4 regions of the Sodalis ligni genome follow, and region 2 is predicted to be linked to each of the others. Evidence: predicted binding sites of a transcription regulator. Region 2 holds the regulator's gene; each other region holds the start of a gene.
What was found. The regulator PhoB, encoded in region 2, activates phosphate uptake and scavenging genes when phosphate is short. The targets are predictions, from matches to a motif close to CTGTCATAAAACTGNCNNAT.

Region 1 (4,678 bases), 480 kb from region 2:
TGGCGTAAGATCAATCAGCTCGCCGCTGTCCAGCTCTCTTTCGATTTGCAAATGGGGGATCATGCAACAGGTGGTGCCCTGGCGAGCCAGCTGGACAAACGCTTCCGATGAGTTGACGATATGGCAGGGCACGCTGCCCGGCGGCAGATCGAAATTCTGCTGTAAAAACGCCTGATGCATGTCGTCAAGATGATCGAACGCCACCGCCGGCGCTTTCAGCAGCGCGCTGCGGGTGACGCCGTTCGGAAAGTAGCGGTCGGCAAAAGGTTTCGATGCCACGAACAGGTAATCCAGGGCGCCCAGTTGATCCACCAGGCAGCTGGGCAGGGGCTGGGGCTGGATACTCACCGCCCCCACCACTTCACCGCGCCGAAGGCGCTCCTGGGTGCGGGTTTCATCCTCAACCTGCAAATTAAGCCGGATGGGCGAATCGGTCAGTACCGGTTTCAGCGCCGGCAGCAGCCAGGTGGCCAGGCTGTCGGCATTGACCGCCAGGGATAACAACAGGGGAGTATCGCTGCCGTTATCGGTGCCGAGCCATTCATCTTCCAGCAACTCCACCTGATGCAATAATGCCAGCAGCTTTTGGCCCTGTTCCGTCGGCCGGGGCGGGACGGTACGTACCAGCAGCGGCTGGCCGAAAAGATTTTCCAACTGTTTTATGCGTTGCGATACCGCGGATTGCGTTATACAGAGTTTCTGCGCGGCACGTTCAAAACCTCGTTCACGTATCACGGCGTCGAGCGCCTGCAGCGTTCGATAGTCCGGGCGTTTCATTCAATCTTCGTCCCCTAACGTCGGTGTATCCCTGCACTATGCCATAGTTTTGCCCCGGTAAGGTCTTAAAATCTTATGGATGAGGGTGGAGTGGTCCGGGCGCGTGCCGTTGCGGCGGAATTCAAGCTTTTTGGCCGGATATTGCTTTATAATACCGGCAAGTTGGATTTCCATAGGAAAAACATACCATGACGCAGGATGAACTTAAAAAAGCGGTAGGCTGGGCGGCATTGAAATATGTTCAACCCGGTACCATCGTCGGGGTCGGCACCGGTACCACCGCCGCGCATTTTATTGACGCTCTGGGCACCATGAAACACCAGATAGACGGGGCGGTATCCAGCTCCGAGGCTTCGTCGGCGAAATTGAAAGCGCTGGGGATCCCTTTGCTTGATTTAAACAGCGTGGATTCGCTGGATATCTATGTCGACGGGGCGGATGAGATCAACAGCCATATGCAGATGATTAAAGGCGGCGGCGCGGCGTTGACCCGTGAAAAAATCATCTCCGCCGTGGCGCGCCGTTTTATCTGCATTGCCGACGCGTCCAAACAGGTAGACGTATTGGGAAGATTTCCCCTGCCGGTTGAAGTGATCCCTATGGCGCGGGCGTATGTGGCCCGTGAACTGGTGAAATTGGGCGGTTTGCCCGAATATCGCCAGGGGGTGGTGACCGATAACGGCAATATCATTCTTGATGTGCGTAACCTGCAAATATTGGATGCAGTGGCGCTGGAAGATAAAATCAACGCTCTGCCGGGGGTGGTTACCGTCGGGCTGTTTGCGCGGCGCGGCGCTGACGTAGCGCTGATCGGCACTCCGGAGGGCGTCAAGGTTATCGAATAAGCCGCGGATTTCCCATGGGCGGGCCGGCCGGGCAGGGATATTGTTACCGATGCCGGCCTGACTGCGGGCGACGGATAAGTGTTAATTTTGTTTACATAGCATTTTTTAATTCTTTATCTGAAATTCAGTGATAAATATCACATTTAAGTCATTTAACTGCCATATATAGGACGTATGCCTGTCCCTCCAGAAGAATTATCCATAGCAATCACTTATGTTCGGCTCTTGTGCTGGGCGGACTTTGGTCAATGAACTTGCCGATGCGGCAATATTTGTTATTTTGTCCGGGTGCTGTGTTTTGCAGCCGCTTCTGAAGTATCAAAAAGGGTCGGGAAATGGCGAAAGTATCGTTGGAAAAAGACAAAATCAAATTTCTATTGGTTGAGGGCGTGCATCAGACCGCCATCGATAATCTGCGGCATGCCGGTTATACCAATATCGAATACCATAAAGGCGCATTGGACACCGAGTCATTGAAGGCATCCATTCGCGATGCGCATTTCGTCGGCATCCGATCCCGCACCAACCTGACGGAAGAGGTGTTTGCCGCCGCGGAAAAATTGGTGGCGGTGGGCTGCTTTTGTATCGGCACCAATCAGGTTGATCTCAAGGCCGCGCTGAAACGCGGCGTGCCGGTATTCAATGCGCCTTTTTCCAATACGCGTTCCGTGGCCGAGCTGGTCATCGGCGAGATGCTGCTGATGATCCGCGGTGTGCCGGAAGCCAATGCCAAAGCCCATCGCGGCCAGTGGAACAAGCAGGCCCAGGGCAGCTACGAAGCCCGGGGCAAAAAGCTTGGCATCATCGGTTACGGCCATATCGGTACGCAATTGGGTATCCTGGCGGAAGGCCTGGGTATGCAGGTTTACTTTTACGATATCGAGAGCAAGCTGCCGCTGGGCAATGCCCATCAGGTGGATTCGCTGCCGGAATTGCTTGGCCTCAGCGATGTGGTGACCCTGCATGTGCCCGATACCCAGTCCACTCGGAATATGATGAGCTCGGCGGAATTCGGCCAGATGAAAAAAGGCGCGCTGTTTATCAACGCCGCGCGCGGTACGGTGGTGGATATTCCGGCGCTGTGCGATGCCTTGGCCAGTAAACATCTTGCCGGCGCAGCCGTGGACGTTTTCCCTGAAGAACCGGCCACCAATACCGATCCGTTTGTTTCGCCCCTGTGCGAATTCGATAATGTTATCCTGACGCCGCATATCGGCGGGTCGACCCAGGAAGCGCAGGAGAATATCGGTACGGAGGTGGCGGGTAAGCTGGCGAAATATTCCGATAACGGGTCTACTTTGTCCGCGGTGAATTTCCCGGAGGTTTCTTTGCCGGAGCATGGTGAAAACGTCAGCCGGCTGCTGCATATTCATGAGAACCGTCCCGGTATTTTGACCCGTATCAACCAGATTTTCGCCGAACAAAGTATTAACATTGCCGCCCAGTATCTGCAAACCACGGCGGATATAGGCTATGTGGTGATAGACGTGGAAACCGATGCGGAAAATACCGCTTTGCAATTGCTTAAGGCGATACCCGGCACGATCCGGGCGCGTTTGCTGTACTGAGGTTTTGGCCCCAGGGCGGGGGCCGGCGCCTTGAGGGGACTGCGGCGGCTGCGAGATAGCCGCTGCATCCCCGTTGGTGCGGTCTCCCTTTAGCAGGTTCGCTGCACTCCCGGTGTCAGCGGGCCTACCGCGCCATGGGGCGCTCGGTTGGGCGGAAGAACCACGCCCGCTTCGACCCCATTGGTGCAGTCTCCCTTGAACACGTTCGTTGCACGTCCGGTGGTAGCGGGCCTACCGCACCATGGGGCGCTCCGGCGGGCGGTAAAACCACGCCCGCTTCGACCCCATTGGTGCAGTCTCCCTTGAACACGTTCGTTGCACGTCCGGTGTTTGCGGGCCTACCGCGCCATGGGGCGCTCGGTTGGGCGGAAGAACCACGCCCGCTTCGACCCCATTGTCACGGTCTCCCTTTAACAGGTTCGCTGCACGATCGGTGTTTGCGGGCCTACCGCGCCATGGGGCGCTCGGTTGGGCGGGAAAACCACGCCCGCTTCGACCCCATTGTCACGGTCTCCCTTTAACAGGTTCGCTGCACGATCGGTGTCTGCGGGCCTACCGCGCCATGGGGCGCTCGGTTGGGCGGGAAAACCACGCCCGCTTCGACCCCATTGTCACGGTCTCCCTTTAACAGGTTCGCTGCACGCCCGGTGGTAGCGGGCCTACCGCGCCATGGGGCGCCCGGTTGGGCGGGAAAACCACGCCCGATTCGACCCCATTGGTGCGGTCTCCCTTGAATACATTCGTTGCACGTCCGGTGGTAGCGGGCCTACCGCGCCATGGGGCGCTCGGTTGGGCGGGAAAACCACGCCCGATTCGACCCCATTGGTGCGGTCTCCCTTTAACACGCGACTCCCCTTAAACGGGCGATTGTGCTGTTGTGATTCTATTCAATCAAATTGGTCTTATTCATAATCATTTCAGTTTATCATGACTGGTAATAATCAGATCTAGATCGCATTTTTTATATTTTGACTCAATATAATCATTATGATTAAATGTAATCATACATGTGAGGGCAGAATGAAAATCAAAGCAACCATTGAGAGAATGCCGGGGGGGATGATGCTGGTCCCGCTGATTCTCGCCGCTTTACTCAATACCTTTGCTCCGCAATCGCTGGAGATCGGGGGGTTTACTTCGGCGCTGTTTAAGCACGGCGCCCTGCCGCTTATCGGCGCATTTTTACTCTGCATGGGGGCCGGTATCAGTTTTAAGGCCGCTCCGCGGGCGTTGCTGCAAGGGACCACTATCACGGTGACCAAGGTTTTGGTGGGGGTGGTGTTAGGCTTTGGTATTGAACATTTGTTTGGCACCGGCGGTATCTACGGCCTTTCCAGCCTGACGGTTATCGTGGCGATGGCGAATGCCAACGGTGGTCTTTACGCCGCGCTGGTGGGTGAGTATGGCACCGAACGGGATCTGGGGGCCATTTCCATTTTGTCTCTGGGGGACGGCCCGCTGTTTACCATGATAGCCCTGGGGGCGGCG
Region 2 (4,678 bases):
ATCGGAACCGGTACTGGTCAGGCTGCCCGACAATACCGTTACCGCCCGGGAGGAGGCCGGCCAGGCCAGTAATACGAGCAGACAGCAGACGATGGGACTGACGATTTTCATCAAAGCTCGACGGGCGGCTTAAAGGTGAGGTTATTTTCCTTCAGGGACGGGGCAACTATCAACCGGTTCGGCAAGGTGAAATAAAATCGGGTACCGGCGCCCGGTTCGCTGATGATATCCAGGCGCGCGTCATGATTGCTGAGGGCGTGTTTCACAATGGCAAGCCCGAGGCCGCTGCCGCCGGTTTGCCGTGACCGGGCTTTATCCACCCGGTAAAAACGCTCGGTCAGGCGGGGGATATGCTCCGGCGCGATACCCGGGCCATTGTCGCTCACCTGGAATTCCGCGCCGGCGGAGGTACGCTGCCAGCAGACCTCGATACGGGTGCCCGGCGGCGTGTGGATCACCGCGTTGTAAATCAGATTCGACATGGCGCTGCGCAGCTGCTCTTCGTTACCGCGCACCCGCAGATGCTCATTAACGCGAAACACAATGTCGTGGCGCTCCTGGCTCAGCCCCTCCGCGCTTTGCTGCAGCCGCTTGAGGATGGAAGGAACGTCGATATTCTCGTTGACTTCGTTGTGGGGAGCGGCTTCGATGCGGGAAAGCACCAGCAGTTGTTTAACCAGGCGCTCCATGCGCTGCGTTTGATCCTGCATGGTATGGATTGCCTTGGCGCGAATCGCCGGGTCCATCTCCTGATCGTTCATCATCTCCAGATAACCCTGCAGGACCGTCAGCGGCGTACGCAGCTCATGGCTGGCATTGGCGAAAAAGTTGCGCCGCGCCCCTTCCAGTTGTCGCATCTGGGTAATGTCCCGCGCCACCATTAACAGCTGATCGTCGGTGTAAGGCATCACCCGGAATTCCACATAGCGCTGGTTGTTGATGTGTAGCGTAAGGGGCCGCTGAAAGGATTGATTTTGCAGGTATTCATTAAACTCGGGGTAACGCAGCAAATTGAGGATATGCTGGCCGTTGTCTTCCGGCCAGCGAAAGCCCAGCAGCTGCTGCGCCAAGCCATTGCACCAAAATATATGGCCGTCGCCGGTCAGCATCACCAGCGCATCCGGCAGGGTTTCCGCACCGCTGCGAAATCGCTTGAACAGCGTTGCCAAATCGCGGCGGCGGCGGCGATGGCGCAGCTGCATCTGATGCAGGCCGTAGAACAGCGGTTCCCAACTGCCGCGGCCCACCGGCGGGGTCCGGCTCAGGTCTACCCACAGCCACCAGGACAGCCGGAGCTGATAATAATAGTTACGCAGCAGCGCCGCCAACAGCGCCGCCGCCAGCAGCCAGGGCAAATGCCCGATAAGTAACGACAACAGCAGGGCGGGCAGGCAAAAAAACCCCAGTTCAAGCAGCAGTTTGCTCCAGGATAAACGTTCTAGCACCGGCCGTTCTCCCTTGAGACAGATTCAATAGCGGGCCGAGAAACGATAGCCGGTTCCCCGTACCGTCTGTACCATCCGATCGTGCCCGCCTGTTTCCAGCGCCTTGCGTAAACGACGAATGTGCACGTCCACCGTACGATCTTCCACGTAAACATTGGTACCCCATACATGGTTGAGCAACTGTTCGCGACTGTAGACCCGTTCGGGATGGGTCATGAAAAAGTGCAGCAGTTTAAATTCGGTAGGCCCCATATCCAACGCCAGCTCATTGGATGTTACCCGGTGCGAAGAGGGGTCCAGGCTCAAGCCCTGCACTTCGATTTTATCTTCCACCGCCATCGGCGAGATACGCCGCATTACCGCTTTGATCCGCGCCAGCAGTTCCTTGGGAGAGAAGGGCTTGGTAATATAATCATCCGCCCCCACTTCCAGTCCCCGCACCCGGTCTTCCTCCTCGCCGCGCGCCGTCAGCATCATGACAGGAATATCGCGCGTCAATACTTCGCGCTTCATCAGTTTGATAAACTGTATACCCGAACCGCCGGGCAACATCCAGTCGAGCAGGACCAGATCCGGATAAGGCTCCGCCATACGACTCACCGCACTGCCGTAATCTTCCGCCTCAATAGGCTGGAAGCCATTTTGTTCAAGAACAAAGCAGACCATTTCACGGATGGGTGCTTCATCTTCCACGACTAATATGCGTTTTGCCATTATTTTCCTGCCGTTTATTCTCTGCGGTTATCGTGCCCGGGCATTATGCGTCACTTTTATGACAGATTTATTAAAATAGGCGCCGCCTGCTTCAAGGATAGGAGATCGCCGTTTTTCCGCCGCAAATTATATAATCGCACCTTTATTTCGGCATCCGCCAAAGCAAGGGTTATACCCGATAGCGTTCAGGTTGCGGCTGCGTTGGCTGCAACCTGAACGCTATTGGGTATATACTCTCGCCCTGATTCAGGGATTTTCTCCGGAGCCTCATGCGGATCATTCATACCTCTGACTGGCATTTGGGTCAGTCGTTTTTCACCAAGAATCGCGCCCATGAACATCAGGCCTTCCTGCGCTGGCTGGTGACGCAGGTTGAACTGCATCAGGCGGACGCGGTGGTGGTGGCCGGCGATATATTCGATACCGGCACGCCCCCCAGCTATGCACGGGAACTCTTCAACCGTTTTGTGGTGGAGCTACAGCCCACCGGCTGCGGGCTGATTGTGCTGGCGGGGAATCATGACGCCGTCGCCACCCTCAACGAATCACGCGGACTGCTGGCCTGCCTCAATACCCGCGTCATTGCCGGCGGCGACGCCGAACAGCAGGTTTTCGTGCTTGATGAGCGTAGCGGAAAACCGGGAGCGATTTTGTGCGCCATCCCTTTTTTACGGGCCAGGGATATGCTGGTAAGCCGCGCCGGCGAGTCGGGGGATGACAAACAGCGCTCCCTGATGGATGCCATCGCCGGACATTACCGGGATTTATATCAACAGGCCATGGCGTTGCGCGATACCCTGACCGCGCCGGTGCCCATCGTCGCCACCGGTCATTTGACCGCCGTGGGCGCCGGCACCAGCGATTCGGTACGGGATATCTATATCGGCAGCCTGGATGCTTTTCCCGTCCAGTTATTTCCCCCCGCCGATTACATCGCCCTCGGTCATATTCACCGGCCGCAAAGCGTCGGCGGCCGGCCGAATATTCTGTATTGCGGCTCCCCCATCCCCCTGAGCTTTGACGAGGCCGGCCAGCCCAAACAGGTCAATATGGTGGATTTCCAGCCGGACCTGACGGCGGTGGTGACGCCGTTGACGGTGCCGGAGGTCCAGCCCCTGCGCCTGATTCGCGGCACCCTGGCGGAAATTGAAGCGCAGTTGCTCACCTTTCGCGATTACCGGGGCGAGACGAGGGTATGGCTGGATATCGAAGTGCTGACCGATGCCTGGCTTAATGATATCCAGCGGCAAATACAGCAGATTGCCGCCGATCTGCCGGTGGACATTTTGCTGTTGCGCCGCAACCGCGAGCAGCGGCGCCAGGCGCTGGAAAAAGAGCCTCATGAAACGCTGACAGAACTCAGCGTGGAAGAGGTGTTCGAACGCCGCCTGGCGCAGGCGCTGGTGCGGGATGAAGAGGAACTCAGCCGCATCCGCCTGCTGTATGACCGGGTGGTGACGGATATCCGGCACGAAAGTCCGGCACAGGAGCCCAGCCGATGAAAATCCTGACGCTGCGGCTGAAAAATCTCAATGCGCTGCAAGGGGAATGGAAAATCGATTTTACCGCCGCACCTTTCGACGGCGCCAGCCTGTTTGCCATTACCGGTCCCACAGGCGCCGGTAAAACCACCCTGCTGGACGCCATTTGTCTGGCGCTTTATCACCAGACTCCCCGTCTGGGCGGCAATCCCGGCCAGGAGCTGATGACCCGCCACACCGCCGAAGCGCTGGCGGAGGTAGAGTTCGAAGTGAAAGGTATCGGCTACCGCGCCTTCTGGAGCCAGCGGCGGGCGAAAAACAGCCCGCAGGGCAACCTGCAGCCGCCGAGAACCGAACTGGCGCTCATCGCCGACGGCCGTATCCTGGCGGATAAAATCAACGACAAGCTGCGGCTGGTCACCGACATCACCGGGCTGGACTTCGGGCGTTTCACCAAATCCATGCTGTTGGCGCAGGGGGACTTCGCCGCCTTTCTCAATGCCGACGCCAAAAAGCGCGCCGAACTCTTGGAAGAGCTCACCGGCACCGACATCTACGGCCGCATTTCCGCCGGCATATTCGAACGCCATAAAGCGGTCAAAGGAGAGCTGGACAATTTGCAGGCCCGCGCCGCCGCCATTGAGCTGCTCACCGAACCGCAACTGCAGGCACTAAACGATGAGCTGGCGCGATTAAAGGAAGAGGAGCTAAGGCTAAACCACCAACAGCAGGCGCTGCAGCGTCATTTGGACTGGCTGGCAAGGCACGGGCAGCTTACGGCGGCCTTGTCCGCCGCCCGTGAAAGGCAACAGGCCTCGGCGCGGGCTTATGACGAAGCGCAGCCGCAGCTGTCCCGGCTGACCCGGGGGGAACCCGCGGAGTCCCTGCGTCCGCTGCTGGAAGAGCAGCAACGCAGCCGACTTAGGCAGCAACACCTGGACGAGTCCATCGCCGCGCAGCGCGCCGAACAGCAACGTACGCAGCAGGCTTTACTGCCTTTGCAGGAGGCTTTCGAGCGCGCCCGCCAGGGCTGGCAGG
Region 3 (4,678 bases), 1.2 Mb from region 2:
CAACCCATTAATCGGCACGCCCAAAGGAGGACGCAATGTCCCGTTCCAGCATCTCCGCCGCGTTGTCTTTGTTTACATACAAGACACCCGCGGCCCTACCTGCCACGCATTCGAACACGACCTATCATAAGGTCCAGGTAGACGGCGTCGGTGTCTTTTACCGCGAAGCAGGCCCCAAGGACGCACCGACCATCGTGTTGCTCCACGGTTTCCCTTCGTCATCAAGGATGTTTGATACGCTGATTCCGCTGCTCGCCACCCGCTATCATGTCGTCGCGCCCGACTATCCCGGCTTCGGACAAAGTGACGCCCCTCCCCCGTCCCACTACCGCTATACGTTCGACCACCTGGCCGAAACAACCAATAGGCTGATTGAGCAATTGAAGATCGATCGCTACAGCCTTTACCTGCAGGATTACGGCGGCCCCATAGGTTTTCGCGTCATGTTGGCGCATCCGGCCCGCGTTCAGGGCCTCATTATTCAAAACGCCAACAGCTACGAAGAGGGCTTAGGGCCCAAATGGCAAGGCATCAAGGCTTATTGGGCCGACCCAAAGAATCATCCGGAAGTGCCTGAAGCCTTTATGTCATTAGAGGGTACAAAATTCCGCCATGCCGGCGATAGCCCAAACCCGGAATGTTACAACCCCGATAGCTGGACGGACGAATACGCCTTTCTTTCCCGGCCCGGCGAAAAGGAGATCCAAACGGCATTGCTGTATGACTATCAGACCAACGTCGCGGCATATCCGCGGTGGCAAGCATGGCTGCGCGCGCATAAGCCGCCGACGCTGGTAATCTGGGGCCGCTACGACAGCTCGTTCCTGGTGCCGGGAGCTGAAGCCTACCAGCGCGATGTGCCTGATGCAGAGGTTCAACTGGTTGATGCCGGTCACTTTGCGCTCGATGAGCAGGTGGATGACATAGCAGCGTCGTTACACCTATTTCTCCATAAGGTGTATCGATGATGTTTTGCCGGGGCTACGGCCGAACCAGCCGTACGGTCACCGCCAAGATAGAGGTGACATGGTGAGGGGATAAAGCTCCTCTGCTCACAGGCCGGCGACTTCGGCCAGCGCCTGCCCGCAGGCCCAGGCCGAGCTCCAGGCCCACTGGAAGTTATAGCCCCCCAGCCAGCCGGTGACGTCCACCACCTCGCCGATAAAATAGAGCCCCGGCACCTGCCGGCTTTCCATGGTTTTGGAGGAGAGGCGGCGGGTATCCACGCCGCCCTGGGTGACCTCGGCGGTGCGATAGCCCTCGGTGCCGTTGGGCTGTACGCGCCACTGCCGCAAAGACATCACCCAGTCGTTTTGCTGGCGGCGGCTGAGCTGCGTCAAGGTGCATTCCGGGATGTTCAACAGGGTATGCCAGCACTCTACAAACCGGCGCGGCAGCACCTTTGCCAGGGTATTTTTCAGCGTTTGGTTGGGGTGATCCCGTCGCTCTTCGGTGAGAAACGCCCCCAGATCCCGCTCCGGCACCAGGTTGAGGTTAAGAAATTCGCCGTTTTGCCAGTAGCTGGAAATTTGCAGCATCGCCGGGCCGGACAGGCCCCGATGGGTAAACAGCAGATTTTCCCGAAAGGACATGCCTCCGGCGGCTTCCACCTGCGTTGGCAGGGCGACGCCGGCGAGAGCGCCTAAAGACTCCAGCAGCGGTTTATGCAGGGTAAACGGCACCAGCGCGGCGCGGGTGGGCACCACCGGAATACCGAACCGTTCGGCAATGCGGTAACCCAGCGGCGTGGCGCCGAGTCCGGGCATTGAGAGGCCGCCGGTGGCGACCACCAGCGACGGCGCCGTGACCTCGCCGCCGGGGAGGAGCACATGGAACTGTTCACTGCGCTTTTCTAGTCCACGCTTTTCTACCGCCGCCACCTCGCTGCGCATCCGCAAGGTCACCCCGCCGCGCTGGCATTCATCCAGGAGCAGCGTCACGATCTGCTGGGCCGAATCGTCGCAAAACAGCTGGCCCAGGGTTTTTTCATGGAAGGCAATGCGGTGCCGCCGTACCAGCTCGATAAAATCCCATTGGCTGTAACGGGATAGGGCCGATTTGCAAAAATGCGGATTTTGCGAGAGAAAGGCGGCGGGCTCCACGTGCAGGTTGGTGAAGTTGCAGCGGCCGCCGCCGGACATCAGGATCTTCCGGCCCGGTTTTTTGCCGTTATCCAGCAGCAGTACCCTGAGGCCGCGCTGGCCGGCCTGGGCGGCGCAAAACAGGCCCGCGGCCCCGGCACCGATGATAATGGCGTCAAATTGTTCCCCTGTGCTCACTCAATCACCTTAAGCCCGACCAATCTATTCTCGCTTGACTGATTCTCAATCAATTTATCACTCTTCAACAGGAGTCTGCTCGACTGGTATTCAGTCAATTTATATCCATTCAATGTCTGCACTTTCGACTGATGCTTAAACAATTTATATTCGCTCAATAAATACAAACCAAACTTATTCTTACTCTTATCATGCTCAATTGACTTATGTGCACCCGCCTTTGTTTTTAAGGGGGATACCCCCGGTCGGCGCGTTTGGCGGGGCACCTGATTGTAGCCATCCACCGCGGCAGACGCCAGCCGCGCGAAAAAACGCCGGGTGAAACAGAATTAACCTATTGATAAAAATGATAATCATCAGCAAGCGCAAGGGCAGCGTCAATAAAAATGTCATAAAAAGGTCATATTTTGCTTTTCCAGCGCCCCCGTTGTCGCAGATAATGCGCCCCGTTCATGTCCAATAAATGGCGTAACCTTATGCTGCATCTATTTACCGGCCTGGAATTTCATACCGGTCTTATGTTGGTTATCGCGTTAATATTTGTATTAATATATGAAGCTATCAATGGGTTTCATGATACGGCCAATGCGGTGGCAACCGTAATCTATGCCCGCGCGCTTCGCTCTCAGCTGGCGGTGGGAATGTCCGGGGTATTCAATTTTCTCGGGGTGCTGTTGGGCGGTTTGAGCGTGGCTTACGCCATTGTTCATCTGCTGCCGGTGGATCTGTTATTGAATGTCAGCTCCACCCACGGACTGGCAATGATGTTCTCCATGCTGCTGGCGGCCATCATCTGGAACCTGGGCACCTGGTATTTCGGTTTGCCGGCCTCCAGCTCCCATACATTGATTGGCGCCATTATCGGTATCGGCCTGACCAATGCGCTGCTGACCCATACCTCGGTGTTGGCGGCGCTGAATATTCCAAAGCTGATTGAGATTTTCCTGTCCCTTATCATCTCGCCCATCGTGGGGCTGGTACTGGCGGGCGCGTTGGTATTCTGTTTGCGCCGTTACTGGAGCGGCACGCCGAAACGCCGCCGTATCCACCTGACCCCCGCGGAACGGGAAAAGAAGGACGGCAAGCGCAAGCCGCCGTTCTGGACCCGAACGGCGCTTATCCTTTCGGCGGCGGGCGTGAGCTTCGCCCACGGCGCCAATGATGGACAAAAAGGGATTGGCCTGATTATGCTGGTGTTGATAGGCGTCGCCCCGGCGGGTTTTATGGTGAATATGAACTCCACCGGCTATGATATCGCCCGCACCAGGGATGCCGTCGGCAACCTGCAGCAGTTTTATCATCTGCATGCGGCAACCCTGCCGCAAACCGCCGATACCGATACGCAGGTAATACCGGCGCCCGATCTCCCTTCAGCCCTGCCCGCCACCACGGTATTCCACTGCGACGGCAGCCGGGCGCTCATCGCCATAGACCGCACCATGGCGTTATTGGAAAATCTGCAAAGCTACGATCACCTCAGCCCCGGCGAGCGTTCACACGTCAGGCGCCTGCTGATGTGCATCGCCGACACCACGGATAAACTGGTCAAACTGCCGCAAACCTCCGGTGAAGATAAACGTTTGCTGGGGAATTTGCGCAAGGACCTGCTGGCCACCGTTGAATATGCCCCGCTATGGATTATCGTTGCCGTCGCGCTGGCGCTGTCGTTGGGCACCATGATCGGCTGGCGGCGAGTGGCCACCACCATCGGCGAGAAAATCGGCAAGAAGGGCATGACGTATGCGCAGGGGCTTTCGGCGCAGGTGACCGCCGCGGTCTCCATCGGCGTCGCCAGTTATACCGGCATGCCGGTTTCCACCACCCATGTCCTCTCCTCGGCGGTGGCGGGCACCATGGTGGTGGACGGCGGCGGCGTGCAAAGCAAGACGGTGCAGAATATCCTGCTGGCCTGGGTACTGACCCTGCCGGTGGCGATTGTGCTGTCAGGGTCTCTTTATTGGCTGGCGCTGAAATGTATTCAATAGCGTAACACAGGCGGCCTGAGGGTCGCCTTGCCCTTCTCTCAATGCCAGATAGCCAGGGAAATCAGGCTGACGATAATCAACCCGCACAGCCCGCTGGTGAGCATAAACTGTCGCCGCACCCGTTCGCAACGGCGTATAAATTCCTGATCGTGATGATCAAGGTAGCGTTGCGCATAGATATAGCGAACCAGTCTCAACTGCTTGCTGGGTTGCCCGTGAGCGGTGAAAAAACCGCTGCCGTCAACATACTGATAGAGCAGCGGATCGCAGCCGCGAAGTACGACTAATAACGCCCGCAATGAAGAGTAATAGCGCGCCATATTGATGACGCAGACGACACATAAAGCCCAAAAAAGCGCAACGGTGTTGATCATACCCCCTCCCCGGCGACGCAAATCCACACTGAATCCCCGA
Region 4 (4,678 bases), 1.5 Mb from region 2:
ACACCGCGGCATATACGGCGGTAAAATTCGGCACCATCACCACATAGGCCAGAGTCGCGACCCCCAGTATGGAATAGGCGATCAGGACTTTTTGCGGCATAAAACGCGTCATCAGGAAATTGGCGATAAATTTACCGGCGAAGAAACACATAAAGCTGTAAATCATGAAGTTGGAGGCGTCCCGTTCATTGGCCGCGCCCAGGTTCAGCGCCAAACGAATGGTAAACGACCATACCGCCACCTGCATCCCCACATAAAGGAACTGGGCGACTATACCCTTTTTGAAGCGAGCGTTACCGGCCAGATAACGCAGGGTTTCACCCATACCCGGCGCGGCGGTTTTTTGCCGATCTACCACAGGCTTGCAACGGGGATAGCGGGTAATGGCAAACAAGACCAGCACCACTACCAGCACCATGATCAGATACTTATAAGGTTCGAGGGTGAGTTCCAGCATATTCAGGCGGAATTGATGCCCCTGTTCCGGCGTCATAGCGGCCAATTGGCTGCTCAGGCTGTCCCCTTGCTGGAAAACCAGATATTTGCCCAGCACAATGCCCATCAGCGCGCCGACGGGATAAAAGGTCTGGCTGATATTAAGCCGCAGCGTCGCATAGTCGCGATGACCGATCATCGAACTGTAGGTATTGGCCGCAGTTTCCAGAAAGCTCAAGCCGATGGCGATGGCAAAAATCGCCGCCAGGAACATGGTGTAGGTGGCCATATGAGACGCAGGATAAAACAGCACGCAGCCGATGATATACAGCGACAGGCCCGTCATAATGGCCACTTTGTAGCTGGTTTTGCGAATGACCATCGAGGCTGGAATGGCAATCAGAAAGTAGCCGCCGTAAAACGCGCTTTGCACCAGCGCGCTGGCGAAATCGCTTAAGGCGAACACCGTTTTGAATTGGGTAATCAAGATATCGTTCAAACTGGCCGCACAGCCCCATAGAGGAAACAGGCAAGACAGCAGGATAAACTGAAACAGCGGTGTTTTATTCAGATAGCCGTCAGGCATTTGTACCGTATTGTGGTGCATGATGTTATTCCTGATGTAAGGTGGCGAGGAAATCATGGAACTGGGCGGCGTCGGCATAGGAACGCTGAGTGCCTTTGCCCCGTACGCTGAAGGCGGCATAGGCCGAGGCATATGTCATAGCCTGCTTCACGTCTTGGCTGCCGACGTAGTAATGGGCAAAACACCCTATATAGGCATCGCCCGCGCCGCTGGTATCCACGGCCTGTACCGGCACCGCATCCACCCGGTGGACGCTGTCGCCGGTCAACCACACCGAGCCGCGGTGTCCCATGGTGATAATCAGGTTTTTCAGCCCCCGGGAGAGCAGAGAGCGGCCGGCGGCAAGGATATGCTCTTCGCTGTCCACCGCCATACCGGTCAGGATTTCCAGCTCCGTTTCATTAGGCATGAAAAAATCGCACTGGCAGGCATAAGCGATATCCAGCTCCCGGCTGGCCGGCGCCGGATTAAGAATCACCGGCACATGCAGCCGCCGGGCAACGTCGATGGCGTGATACACCGTCGCCAGCGGAATCTCCAACTGCAGGATAATCAGCTTGCAGTCCTTGAGCTGCTCCGCCGCACGGTCAACATCCGCCGGCGTCAAATGGTTATTGGCCCCTTTAATGATCAAGATGCGATTATGTGAATCCCGATCAACAAAAATCGGCGCCACTCCGCTGGAAACCCCCGGCACCTTCTCAACATAGCGGGTATCGACGCCGTACCGGCGCAGGTTATTTACCGTATTGTCGGCGAACAGATCGTCGCCGACCTTACTCATCATCATCACGCCGGCGCCCAGTTTGGCTGCCGCCACCGCCTGATTAGCGCCTTTACCGCCGCAACCGATCTCAAAATCCGGGGCTTCAAGCGTTTCCCCGGTTTTCGGCATCTCGGTGATATAGGTAATCAGATCCACCATGTTGGAACCAATAACCGCTATATCCATAATCATTTGCCTCTCTAATGTTTTCATAGCATTCAATGTTACTACGCTAACATTATCAACCCATAAATGTTAATAATATGACACATATCACATCTCATGAGAAAAATTAACGGACAAATGGCTATATAACGGTGTTAGATAATGTTATTATTTTCACATTAACATCATCCCTCACGAGGACGCACTCATGAACAAAACAGAAATCGACTTTCCCCGTTATATCGATCACACCCTGCTGGCGATGGACGCCACCGAGGCGCAAATAGCCGCCTTATGCGAAGAAGCAAAGCAGTATGGCTTTTATGCCGTCTGCGTAAATTCCGGTTATGTGCCGTTCGCCGCCCGTGCGCTGCAGGGAGCCGACGTTAAAGTGTGCTCGGTGGTAGGTTTCCCTTTGGGAGCCGGCCTGACCGCCGCCAAGGCTTTTGAAGCAAAAGCGGCCATCGAAGCCGGGGCCGGGGAGATCGATATGGTGATTAACGTCGGCTGGCTGAAAAGCGGGAAAATCGACGCGGTAACCGCCGATATACAGGCAGTGCACCAGGTTTGCGCCGCCACACCATTGAAGGTTATATTGGAAACCTGCCTGTTGAGCGAAGAGCAGATCGTGCAAGTTTGCCAGATTTGCCGCGAACTTAAGGTGGCCTTTGTGAAAACGTCCACGGGTTTTAGCACCGGCGGCGCCCGGGAACAGGACGTCAGGCTGATGCGGCAGACCGTTGGGGCGGACGTAGGCGTCAAGGCATCCGGCGCCGTTCGCGATCGTCAGACCGCGCAAACCATGATACTGGCCGGCGCCACCCGTATCGGCACCAGTTCCGGGGTAAGTATTGTGACGGGCGCAGCAGCCACCGGCAAATATTGACTGTTCACACCGGCGAACATTGGAACAATTGACGCAGGGTACACTATGGAAACGCGGCGCGAAGAAAGGATTAACAGGCTGATACAGGCTTTAAAGCGGGAAGACAAAATCCATCTGAAGGATGCCGCCGTCCTGCTGGGCGTATCAGAAATGACCATCCGCCGCGATCTCAGCGCCGAGCCGGCGCAGGTGGTTCTGCTGGGGGGATATGTCGTCAACGATCCGAAAAACAGCTCAGTCACCCACTACTTTGTGTCGGATCAAAAGCCAAGCACGTTAAAGAAAAAGCATTACCGGCCGTATGGCGGCCCAAATGATTGAAAAAGACGACACGGTTTTTTTTGATTGCGGAACCACCACGCCGTTCATTATCGACGCTATCAACCAAGACCTGGCATTCACCGGCATTTGCTACTCGCTGAATACATTCCTGGCATTGCAGGACCTGCCCAACTGCAAAGTCATACTGTGCGGCGGTGAATTCCATCCGGCCAACTGCATATTCACTCCACTGACCCAATATTCCATTCTGGATAACATCTGTCCCGACAAGGCGTTTATTTCCGCCGCCGGGATAGATATTCACTACGGTGCGACCTGCTTCAATTTTGATGAGCTCACCATGAAGCACCGCGCTTTATCCCTGTCGCAGCAAGGAATTCTGGTGGCCGATCACAGCAAGTTCGACAATATCAAACCCGCCTGCATCGGCACCCTAACCCTCTTCGACACCCTTATCACCGATCAGTCCCCCCCGCGCAAATTCCACGACTACTGCCAGCAGCATAATATCGCCTTGATCTATCAGCCAGACTGACGAACCCGCCAACTCCAAAGCTGAACCGAGCGTGTTAAAGGGAGACCGCGCCGATTTTCGGCAAAAAAATACCGGTCCATCTGCATGGACCGGCATCTTGTCTTCTCGTGCCTAAGATCAGACTTCTTTGCTGGAACGATTGGCGCGCTTACGATCGTTTTCAGTCAGATAACGTTTACGCAACCGGATGGAATGGGGAGTCACTTCCACCAGCTCATCATCATCAATAAATTCCAGCGCTTGTTCCAACGACAGCTTAATCGCCGTCACCAGCGTAGTGGCTTCATCGGTACCTGAGGCGCGCATGTTGGTTAATTTCTTGCCGGTCAGGCAGTTGACGGTCAAATCATTAGAACGGGTATGAATACCGATAATCTGGCCTTCATACACTTCCGCGCCGTGGCCCAGGAACAAGCGGCCGCGATCCTGCAGGCTGTACAGGGCGTAAGCAACCGCTTTACCCTGGCCGTTGGAAATCATCACGCCGTTCTGCCGCTGGCCGATTTCACCCGGACGCACATCGTCATAATGACTGAACGACGAATACAGCAGGCCGGTGCCGGAAGTCATGGTCAGGAACTCGGTACGAAAGCCAATCAGGCCACGGCTGGGGATAATATAATCAAGACGGATACGGCCTTTGCCGTCCGGCAGCATATCGCGCATCTCGCCTTTGCGCATGCCCATCGCTTCCATCACCGGACCCTGGTTCTGCTCTTCGATATCAAGCGTAACCTGTTCGAACGGCTCCTGTTTTTTACCGTCAACGGTACGGTAGATAACCTTCGGACGGGAAACGCCGATTTCAAAACCTTCACGGCGCATATTCTCGATAAGCACCGACAAATGCAGTTCGCCGCGGCCCGACACCAGGAAGGTATCCGGGTCTTCGGTTTCTTCCACCCGCAGCGCCACATTATGCACCAGCTCTTTGTTCAGGCGCTCCAGGATCTGGCGGGACGTCACGTATTTGCCTTCTTTGCCGCAGAACGGCGAGGTGTTAACCCCAAAGGACATAGAGAC

Region 1: the regulator PhoB is predicted to act here: its motif matches at 1,779-1,798, upstream of serA (phosphoglycerate dehydrogenase).
Region 3: the regulator PhoB is predicted to act here: its motif matches at 2,666-2,685, upstream of pitA (inorganic phosphate transporter PitA).
Region 4: the regulator PhoB is predicted to act here: its motif matches at 2,040-2,059, upstream of rbsK (ribokinase).

What each region holds. Positions count from the first base shown of each region.
Region 1 covers NZ_CP075169.1:928,644-933,321, forward strand. The annotation lists gene GTU79_RS04295 (LysR family transcriptional regulator ArgP) at 1-777, opposite strand, end outside; gene rpiA (ribose-5-phosphate isomerase RpiA) at 966-1,622, shown strand; gene serA (phosphoglycerate dehydrogenase) at 1,958-3,190, shown strand; gene GTU79_RS04310 (2-keto-3-deoxygluconate permease) at 4,211-4,678, shown strand, end outside.
Region 2 covers NZ_CP075169.1:1,410,988-1,415,665, reverse strand. The annotation lists gene GTU79_RS06610 (PstS family phosphate ABC transporter substrate-binding protein) at 1-114, opposite strand, end outside; gene phoR (phosphate regulon sensor histidine kinase PhoR) at 111-1,445, opposite strand; gene phoB (phosphate response regulator transcription factor PhoB) at 1,470-2,159, opposite strand; gene sbcD (exonuclease subunit SbcD) at 2,429-3,661, shown strand; gene GTU79_RS06590 (AAA family ATPase) at 3,658-4,678, shown strand, end outside.
Region 3 covers NZ_CP075169.1:183,964-188,641, reverse strand. The annotation lists gene GTU79_RS00795 (alpha/beta fold hydrolase) at 36-968, shown strand; gene GTU79_RS00790 (BaiN/RdsA family NAD(P)/FAD-dependent oxidoreductase) at 1,053-2,279, opposite strand; gene pitA (inorganic phosphate transporter PitA) at 2,756-4,264, shown strand; gene uspB (universal stress protein UspB) at 4,303-4,638, opposite strand.
Region 4 covers NZ_CP075169.1:6,328,346-6,333,023, forward strand. The annotation lists gene fucP (L-fucose:H+ symporter permease) at 1-1,042, opposite strand, end outside; gene rbsK (ribokinase) at 1,047-1,973, opposite strand; gene deoC (deoxyribose-phosphate aldolase) at 2,161-2,838, shown strand; partial or broken gene deoR (DNA-binding transcriptional repressor DeoR) at 2,884-3,655, shown strand; gene typA (translational GTPase TypA) at 3,773-4,678, opposite strand, start outside.